One region of the Ensifer sp. SL37 genome, then DNA from elsewhere that is predicted to be linked to it. Evidence: predicted binding sites of a transcription regulator. Region 1 holds the regulator's gene; each other region holds the start of a gene.
What was found. Region 1 encodes PhoB, which activates phosphate uptake and scavenging genes when phosphate is short. Its sites were predicted from a motif close to TGTCATNNANCTGTCAT; they were not measured.
Positions count from the first base shown of each region.

Region 2: OVA00_RS20035 (DUF2794 domain-containing protein) is a predicted target of PhoB. The motif match lies at 872-888, and genes of this name have one in related genera.
Region 3: OVA00_RS19570 (NAD-glutamate dehydrogenase) is a predicted target of PhoB. The motif match lies at 499-515, and genes of this name have one in related genera.
Region 4: OVA00_RS18805 (DUF47 domain-containing protein) is a predicted target of PhoB. The motif match lies at 985-1,001, and genes of this name have one in related genera.

Region 1 covers NZ_JAPPRN010000006.1:955,288-957,487, reverse strand. The annotation lists gene phoU (phosphate signaling complex protein PhoU) at 1-687, shown strand, start outside; gene phoB (phosphate regulon transcriptional regulator PhoB) at 890-1,573, shown strand; gene OVA00_RS16780 (GcrA family cell cycle regulator) at 1,643-2,164, opposite strand.
Region 2 covers NZ_JAPPRN010000006.1:1,643,407-1,645,606, forward strand. The annotation lists gene OVA00_RS20030 (GNAT family N-acetyltransferase) at 1-328, shown strand, start outside; gene OVA00_RS20035 (DUF2794 domain-containing protein) at 447-851, opposite strand; gene OVA00_RS20040 (DUF1223 domain-containing protein) at 1,166-1,939, opposite strand; gene acnA (aconitate hydratase AcnA) at 2,145-2,200, opposite strand, start outside.
Region 3 covers NZ_JAPPRN010000006.1:1,532,713-1,534,912, reverse strand. The annotation lists gene pdxY (pyridoxal kinase PdxY) at 1-455, opposite strand, end outside; gene OVA00_RS19570 (NAD-glutamate dehydrogenase) at 741-2,200, shown strand, end outside.
Region 4 covers NZ_JAPPRN010000006.1:1,362,468-1,364,667, forward strand. The annotation lists gene OVA00_RS18800 (inorganic phosphate transporter) at 1-317, opposite strand, end outside; gene OVA00_RS18805 (DUF47 domain-containing protein) at 317-961, opposite strand; gene recF (DNA replication/repair protein RecF) at 1,165-2,200, shown strand, end outside.

The DNA.
Region 1 (2,200 bases):
TATGACGAAGAACTGAAGTACCTGACGCGCCGCATCTCGGAGATGGGCGGCCTCGCCGAACAGATGGTCGCCGAGTCCGTTCGCGCGCTGGTCAACTCCGACCTGGCTCTCGCACAGAAGGTGATCTCGGACGACACCGTCCTCGACGACGCCGAGCGCCAGATCGGTGAGAAGGCGATCGTCACGATCGCCAAGCGTCAGCCGGTCGCCGCCGACCTGCGTGAGATCATGGGGTCGATCCGCATCGCCTCCGATCTGGAACGCGTCGGCGACCTTGGCAAGAACACCGCCAAGCGCGTGATCGCGGTCGCCGGCTCCGGCATTCCGCGCAAGCTCGCCCGTGGCCTCGAGCATCTGGCAGAGCTCGCTCTCGTCCAGCTCAAGGAAGTGCTCGACGTCTACGCCTCGCGCTCGCCGGAAAAGGCCAACAGCATCCGCGAGCGTGACGAGGAGATCGACGCGATCTACACCTCGCTGTTCCGCGAGCTCTTGACCTACATGATGGAAGATCCGCGCAACATCACGCCCTGCACGCATCTTCTGTTCTGCGCCAAGAACATCGAGCGCATCGGCGACCACGCGACCAATATCGCTGAGACGATCTATTACATGGCGACGGGTGCTCAGCCGGAAGGCGAGCGTCCGAAGGATGACACCACGTCGACGCTGGGCTCGGTCAACGACTGAGCGCCAAGCGCGCCGTAAGCATGCATGCCCCTTGAAATCTGATCCGGTCGCGGCTTCGGTCGCGGCCCCGAATTCCTGTATCTGAAGCATGCGGTTTTCGCCCCGCCTTTGAAAACGGCGGATGTGCTCCAGATTTAGAGTGTCTGAGCGCCGGCCGGGCCGATGAGCCCAAAGGCCGCCCGCGGTAAGGAGACGTTACCTGATGTTGCCAAAAATCGCCGTAGTCGAAGACGAAGAGGCGCTGAGCGTTCTGCTGCGTTACAATCTGGAAGCCGAGGGCTTCGACGTCGATACGATCCTGCGGGGCGACGAGGCGGAGATCCGGCTTCAGGAGCGGCTGCCCGACCTGCTTATCCTCGACTGGATGCTGCCCGGTGTTTCCGGCATTGAACTTTGCCGTCGGCTGCGCCAGCGTCCGGAGACCGAACGTCTGCCGATCATCATGCTGACGGCGCGCGGCGAGGAAAGCGAGCGCGTCCGGGGTCTGGCGACGGGTGCCGACGACTACGTGGTCAAGCCCTTCTCGACGCCGGAGCTGATGGCGCGCGTCAAGGCGATGCTGCGCCGGGCAAAGCCCGAGGTGCTCTCGACGCTGCTTCGCTGCGGCGACATCGAACTCGACCGCGAGACCCACCGCGTTCATCGCCGCAGCCGCGAAGTGCGCCTCGGCCCGACCGAGTTCCGTCTTCTGGAGTTCCTCATGTCCTCGCCGGGCCGCGTCTTCTCTCGCTCGCAGCTTCTGGATGGCGTCTGGGGGCATGACATCTATGTCGACGAGCGCACCGTCGACGTGCATGTCGGTCGTCTGCGCAAGGCTCTGAACTTCTCGAACATGCCCGACGTCATCCGCACCGTTCGCGGCGCCGGCTATTCGCTCGAAAGCTGAGCGGTCTGAAAGTCGCCAACAAAAAAAGGGGCCGATCGGCCCCTTCCTTTATCAATGCGGTCCAGCTTCTTAGCGAGCCCTGCGGCGCTCCCCCGACGGCTGGTAGGCCAGCCGAGCATGGAAGGTGCAGTAAGGCGAGGCTTCCGGGGAATCGTTGCCGCAGAAGTGAAACTCTTCCTTCAGCGGGTCGCCGATCGGCCACTTGCAGGTGCGCTCGGTGAGCTGGGTCAGCTCGAGGCGGCGCGACATCGGCACGACAACGTCGGTGCGGGTGCTGAAATCCTGCTCGGCAACGAGATCGACTTCGATTTCTTCCTTGAGAACGACAGCGCCGGCCGCGCGTGCAACCGGGCGGGTCGAAACGCGCGAAGCGTAGTTCGGTGCGCGCGGTGCCGAAGTCGGGCGCTTCGGACGGGCTGCCGTCGTGGTGCTGCCGCCGGCCTTGGCGCGACCTGGCAGGCTCAGGCGGTGAACCTTGCCGATGACAGCGTTACGGCTGACGCCGCCGAGCTGCGCCGCGATCTGGCTTGCGCTCAGGCCCTCGGACCAAAGCTTCTTCAGTTTCTCCACCCGCTCGTCAGTCCAGTTCATTTCTGCACTCTCCGTTCTCAGCGTTGGGGATGGCAG
Region 2 (2,200 bases), 690 kb from region 1:
GCGCACGGCCTATCGTTTCCTGGTCGAGGATTCCGTCTACCTGGCGCCGGAAGCGCGCGGCAAAGGTGCCGGCAAGGCGCTGCTGGTCGAGCTCGTCCGGCGTTGCACTGAACTCGGCTTCCGCCAGATGGTCGCGGTGATCGGCGGTGCCCATCCAGCCTCGATCGCCGTGCACCGGTCGCTCGGCTTCGAACTCCAGGGCACGATGAAAGCGACCGGCTTCAAGCATGGCCGCTGGCTCGACACGACGATCATGCAGCTCGCGCTCGGCGAGGGCCAGGCGACCGACCCGCCGGAAGACGTCTATCCGGACACCCTCTACCAGTGACCATCGCTTGCTGAAGAATGTCAGTCGGCGAAGCGCCTCGCAGCGCGCCGTAGGCAGGTCGTGCCGTTGCTGCCCGTGACGTCGGCGTGCGTCTCCTGATGGCACCCTTTCCCGCTGGTCAGGTTTCCACCAGCCTCAGCACCTTGTCGAATACCTTGAGCACCTGGGCGAGCTCGTGACCGCGCTTCAGGATCGTGCCGTGAATGTTCAGCACGCTATAGGCGCCCTGTTTCGCGGCCAGTTTCGGGTTCTTCTCGATCCGGTAGAGCGGCATTTCGCCCGAACGCTTGAACACTGAGAAGACCGCGCGGTCCCTCAGGTGGTCGATCGCGTAGTCCCGCCACTCGCCTTCGCCGACCATACGGCCGTAGACCCACAGGATCTGATCCAATTCGCGGCGATGGAAAGTGATGGGGGGAGCGTTCTTGGCGTTCTTGTATTCGTGAAGATCGACGACCACTTCGGAAGTGGTTTCGCGCTGATGGCGCGCCTCGCCTTGCGGCAAATCCGGCTCATCGGTCATCGGCAATCCGGCCTTCTGTTGTGACAGAACGATTACAGTGTGCCTGACACGAGCCGAAAAGCAAGCCGGAAGCCATGGGACGATGAGGTCATTTCTTGCCTCTGCCCCATTTCAGTCAAACCGGCGCCCCAATTCATCGCAAAACTCGCGGGCGCTGACGGACAGAGTCGTTGCCACCGTATGTCCGGTCAGATCGTCATGCTGCGGGAGTTCACCGAACGCAGTTATGGCCGGTTCGGTCCGGTAACTTCGAACCCTCAGCCCCAGCCCCTCGATGCTGCCGGGCCGAACCAACCCCTTGCGCTTCGCCGTCCCTACAATTTGCCCTGAGGGCCGGCGAGCACGGCCGCAGCGCCGATGATGGCACCCGGCGTTTCCTTGTCCTTCATCGATTGCAGCAGGATCGCGCAGCCGCTGTTTCCCGGGCGCTCGGTCAGCACCGTCGCCGGCAGCGTGAAGGACGCGGGCTGGCCGTCCCACATGCCGATCGTCTGTATGTCCCGCACCGCATGCCAATAGGGGACTTCCTTGCCGCTGTTCTCCCCCTTCTCCATCTTCACGATCTTGGCGCGGTCGAAATAGACGACGACGACATTGGCCTTGCCGATGCCGCTACCGATTGTGATCTGGATTTCTTCGCCGAGGATCTTGGCGTCGACGGGAACGGCAAGCCCTTTGCCTTCCGCCTTCATCGTTTCCAGCCGCGTCTTGATTGCCTGCAGGTTGCCGCCGTTCAAGTGGTCGCGGCCGTTCAGGATCGCCTGGGGCGTGTAGACGCCGTTGCGCCCGAGCATGCGCGCATAGGCATATTGCCGCTCGGTGTTTTCCTTCGATGCCAGCGTGTCGGCCCAGCCGAGATAGTTCCAGTAGTCGACGTGATAGGCGAGCGCCACCACATCGCCCTCGTCGACCAGCGACTTCAGCGCCGCATCCGCCGGCGGACAGGACGAACAGCCCTGGCTGGTGAACAGTTCGACAACGCCCTTGACCGCCTGTTTCTCCTGCGCCCCGGCAGGGGCACCGGCGGCTGCGAGCAGCCCGAAAGCCAGTGCAACAGGGCGAATGAAAGAACGGTCTGCGGATGTCATGGCGTCACTTCGTTACCGGCCGGCGGCCTACTCCTTGTGGGGGAGTTCACTACATACGACGCCCCTGCATCAACGGGAAGTCACGTTGGAGTGAGATGGCAAGTGAGCGCGATCCAGCACCCGATCGTTGGCCGGTGCACCTCAAAGAAAGAGCCGGGGCGCCTTTCGGCGTCCCGGCTCCAGAGCCTTGTATGCGCTCGCGCGATTAAGCGGCGAGGTCGCGCAGAACCGTCTGCAGGATGCCACCGTTGTTGACGTAGG
Region 3 (2,200 bases), 580 kb from region 1:
CGGTTCGGGGTCGCGAGATTTGCAAGCGGCAGCAACCGGTCGCGAATGGCAACCGCCGTGGTTTCCGGCACATAGAGACCGCCAGCATCGCCGATCACGGGGTCGCAGGCGTAGATCAGTTTGGGATTGCGCTCCTTCAGCGCCGTCACCAGCCGGGCCACGCTTTCGGCCTGTCCGGCCGAGCCGAGGTAGCCCGAAAGCACGGCACGCACCTCTCCGGCCCAGGGTGCTGCCATGAGGTCATCGATCACCGACCCGAAATCCTGATCGGAAATGGTGACCCGCGTCGAGCGACCGTGGCCCGGATGCCAGGGGAGGATGACGGTCGGCAGGGCCCAGACTGGATGCCCCAGAGTTTCAAGCGCGAAGACCACGGCCCTGTTGCCCACCTTGCCGCGCACGACATGGCTCGAGATGACGATGACGGCGCCGGGCAGGGAAGGCATTTCGGGCATCGACCAGTCCAATCCTACGATCTCGAAACTCTGTTCACCCGACTGTCACCCCCCTGTCAACAGCCGATGGCAGATAGGCTCCGGAGAAGCCTCTGGCGTTTTCGTGCTTTTTCTTCGATTTTCGAGCAATTTTCGCGAAATTACCTTCGATTTAAATGGATTTAAGCTGTTTTCACGTGAAATTCTCCGATTTTGGGCTCGATTTTGCCGAAATCAGCGTAAAAAGCGGTCGCCATTAGCCATGGTTCTGATAGGGTTTGGCCTATCATGAATGGGAGAGACTTCATGGGCGTGAAATACAATCCGAAGCGGGACAGACACATCGACGCAGCGAAGGCGGCCGCCATCAAACTGGGCGTCGAGGCGCTGGCGCCGGAGATCCTCTTCGGTGGGGCCAGCAACGATGACCTCGATCTCTATTCGGCGGACATGCTGGCGCTGACGGCCGCCCATGCCTATCAGGAACTCGCCCGCTGGGATGGCGGCAAGCCGCAGGTTTCCGTCGAAACCGTCGCCGGTGTAGCACCTGGCGGCACCGAGGTGTCGATCATCGCGGTCACCGAACGCAACATGCCGTTCCTCTATGATTCGGTCATGGGGGAAATCACCAGCACCCACCGTGACATTCACCTCGCGATCCACCCCATCCTGGTCAAGGAACCGGGCAAGCCGGCAAAGCTCTTCGATCCCGAAGAGGAAAGCGATCCGTCGCACCGCGTCAGCCACATCCAGATCCATCTGACGAAGCTCGCGCCGGTCGAGGCCGAACAGCTCAGCAACCGCATTCGCGACGTGCTGGAGCAGGTGCACCAGGCTGTGCACGACTGGCCAGCGATGACCGCGCTGCTCGATCATGCGATGCAGGAGCTGGAGGAATATAACGCCTCGCGCAAGAAGAGCGACCGCGACGAGGCGCTCGCCTTCCTCCGCTGGCTGCGTGACAACAACTTCACCTTCCTCGGCATGCGCGAATACACCTATTCCGGCAAGGGCGGAAAGGCGATGGTCGAGCGCGGCAAGGGCAGGGGCCTCGGCATGCTCTCCAATCCCGATGTGCGCGTGCTGCGCCAGGGCAAGGACGCGGTGCTGACTACACCTGAAATTCTCGCCTTCCTCGAAAGCCCGGATTTCCTGATCGTCACCAAGGCCAACGTCAAATCGGTCGTCCATCGCCGCGCCTATATGGATTATATCGGTGTCAAGCGCTTCGACGCCGACGGCAATGTCGCCGGAGAACTGCGCATCGTTGGCCTCTTCACCTCCTCGGCGTATACCCGCCAGGCGGCCGAGATCCCGCTGCTGCGCCACAAGATCGAAAAGATCGTCGATCACTTCGGCTACGATCCGCAGAGCCATTCCGGCAAGATGCTCGACAACACGCTCGAATCCTATCCGCGCGACGATCTCTTCCAGATCGATGTCGGCCTGCTTGCCGCCTTCTGCGAACAGATCAACGAGCTCGGCGACCGGCCGCGCATCCGCGTGCTGCCACGCATCGACCATTTCGACCGCTTCGTCTCGGTCATCGTCTTCGTGCCGCGTGAACAGTACGATTCGGATGTGCGCGAAAAGATCGGCGACTACCTGAAGACGGTCTATGACGGCCGCGTCTCCGCCTACTACCCGGCCTTCCCGGAAGGGGGCCTTGCCCGCGTCCACTTCATCATCGGCCGCTCCGCCGGCAAGACGCCGCGCATTCCGCAGGCCAAGCTCGAAGAAGCCGTTCGCGGCATCGTCACCCGCTG
Region 4 (2,200 bases), 410 kb from region 1:
GACGGGATGCCGAAGAGCCAGGTGACGATGTTCCAGACGATCGCGCCGATCAGCGCCGAGAAGATCACCAGCGGCGTGACGATGCCGGGATCGATGATGCCCTTGCCCAGCGTCTCGGCCACGTGCAGGCCGAAGAACAGGAAGGCGATGAAGTTGAAGAAGGCCGCCCACATGACGGCATATTGCGGCCGGAGCACCCGTGTCGAGACGATCGTCGCGATCGAGTTGGCGGCGTCGTGCAGACCGTTCAGGAAGTCGAAGAACAGCGCGATGCCGATCAGCCCGACGAGCAACGGAAAGGCGAGCGTCGCATCCATCAGACGTTCTCGATCACGATGCCGCTGATTTCATTGGCGACGTCCTCGAAGCGGTCGACGACCTTTTCGAGCTCGCCATAGATCTCGCTGCCGATGATGTAGGCCATCGGATTGCTGGCGCCGTGGCGGCGGAACAGGTCCTTGAGGCCCTGTTCGTGCAGTTCGTCGGAACGGCCCTCGATGCGGGTGACCTCTTCGGCGATCGCGATCAGGCGGTCGTGATTGGCGCCGATCCTATCGAGCAGCGGAATGGCCTCGGCGATCAGGTGCGCGGCCTTGACGACCGTGGTGCCCATTTCTCGCATGCCGGGATCGAAGCTCTTCTGTTCGTAAAGGCGGATCGTCTTGACGGTCTTGTGCATCATGTCGATGGCATCATCCATCGACTGGATCAGATCCTTGATGTCGCCGCGGTCGAAGGGCGTGATAAAGGACCGGCGCACGGCCAGCAGCACCTCGGCGGTGATGTGGTCCGCCTCATCCTCGAGCGCGACGATCCGGTCGCAGTGTTTTTCCAGATCGTCGCCGCCAGCGAGAACCTTGTCGAGCGCATCGGCAGCACCGACGACGGTGCGCGAATGTTTTGCGAAGAGGTCGAAGAAGCGATCCTCGCGGGGAAGAAGTTTGCGGAACCAGGCCAGCATCACACGTATATCCATCTGTGGATTGTCATGCGGCTGTCATATTTCACTAGGTCCTTTATGAAAAGCACCGAATCAAAGGGGTTTGTCGCCTTTCCCCTGTCGATATCGGCCTATCTTGCACGATATGGCGACGCGCCCCATTTCGCCTTGCCTTGGCAGGCGCTTTCGTCCTAGCTGCGCCCAACGTCGAATCCGGACTGCCGATGCCAAACAAGGTCTTTCTCAACCGCCTGAAGCTTACGGAGTTCCGCAACTATGCGGCCCTCTCGCTTGAGCTCGATCAGCGCCATGTGGTGCTGACGGGGGAGAACGGCGCCGGCAAGACCAACCTCATGGAAGCCGTCTCTTTCCTTTCGCCCGGCCGCGGCCTCAGGCGCGCAGCCTATGCGGACGTGACCCGGGTCGGTGCCGGCGACGGGTTCTCGGTCTTTGCGGAAGTCGAGGGCATGGAGGGAACCGTCGAGATCGGCACCGGGACTGCCGGCGTCACGGAAGGGCAATCCCGGCGGCTGCGGCTGAATGGAACACCGGCAGCGACCGTCGACGAACTGACCGATCACCTGCGCGTCCTCTGGCTGACGCCATCGATGGATGGGCTCTTTACCGGGCCTTCGGCCGACCGGCGGCGTTTCCTCGATCGTCTTGTGCTGTCGCTCGATCCGGAGCACGGCCGTCGCGCCAGCGAATTCGACCGGGCGATGCGCAGCCGCAACCGGCTGCTCGGTGAATTCCGCCCGGACCCTTCCTGGCTGACGGCGATCGAAAAGGAGATGGCCGGTCTCGGCGTCTCCATGGCGCTGGCGCGGCAGGAAATGCTCGGTCTGTTGACGGCGCTGGTCGAGCGCACTGTCGATGAAAGCGTCTTTCCCTCGGCGCGCCTGGCGTTGTCGGGCTTTCTCGACGACGAGGGCCATCGTCCGGCCTATGATCTGGAAGAACAATATCTGACGATGCTGCGTGATGGGCGTCCGCGCGACGCCGCGGCGGGGCGCACGCTCGACGGGCCGCACCGGAGCGACCTGCTCGTGCGTCACCGCGAGAAGGACATGGAGGCAGCACGCTGCTCGACCGGGGAGCAGAAGGCGCTGCTCGTCGGCCTGGTGCTGGCGCATGCGCGCCTCGTCGGCGACATGACCGGCCACGCGCCGATCCTGCTGCTCGACGAGATCGCCGCCCATCTCGACGTCAACCGGCGCGCCGCTCTGTTCGATCTCGTCGACGGCCTTGGCGGCCAGGCCT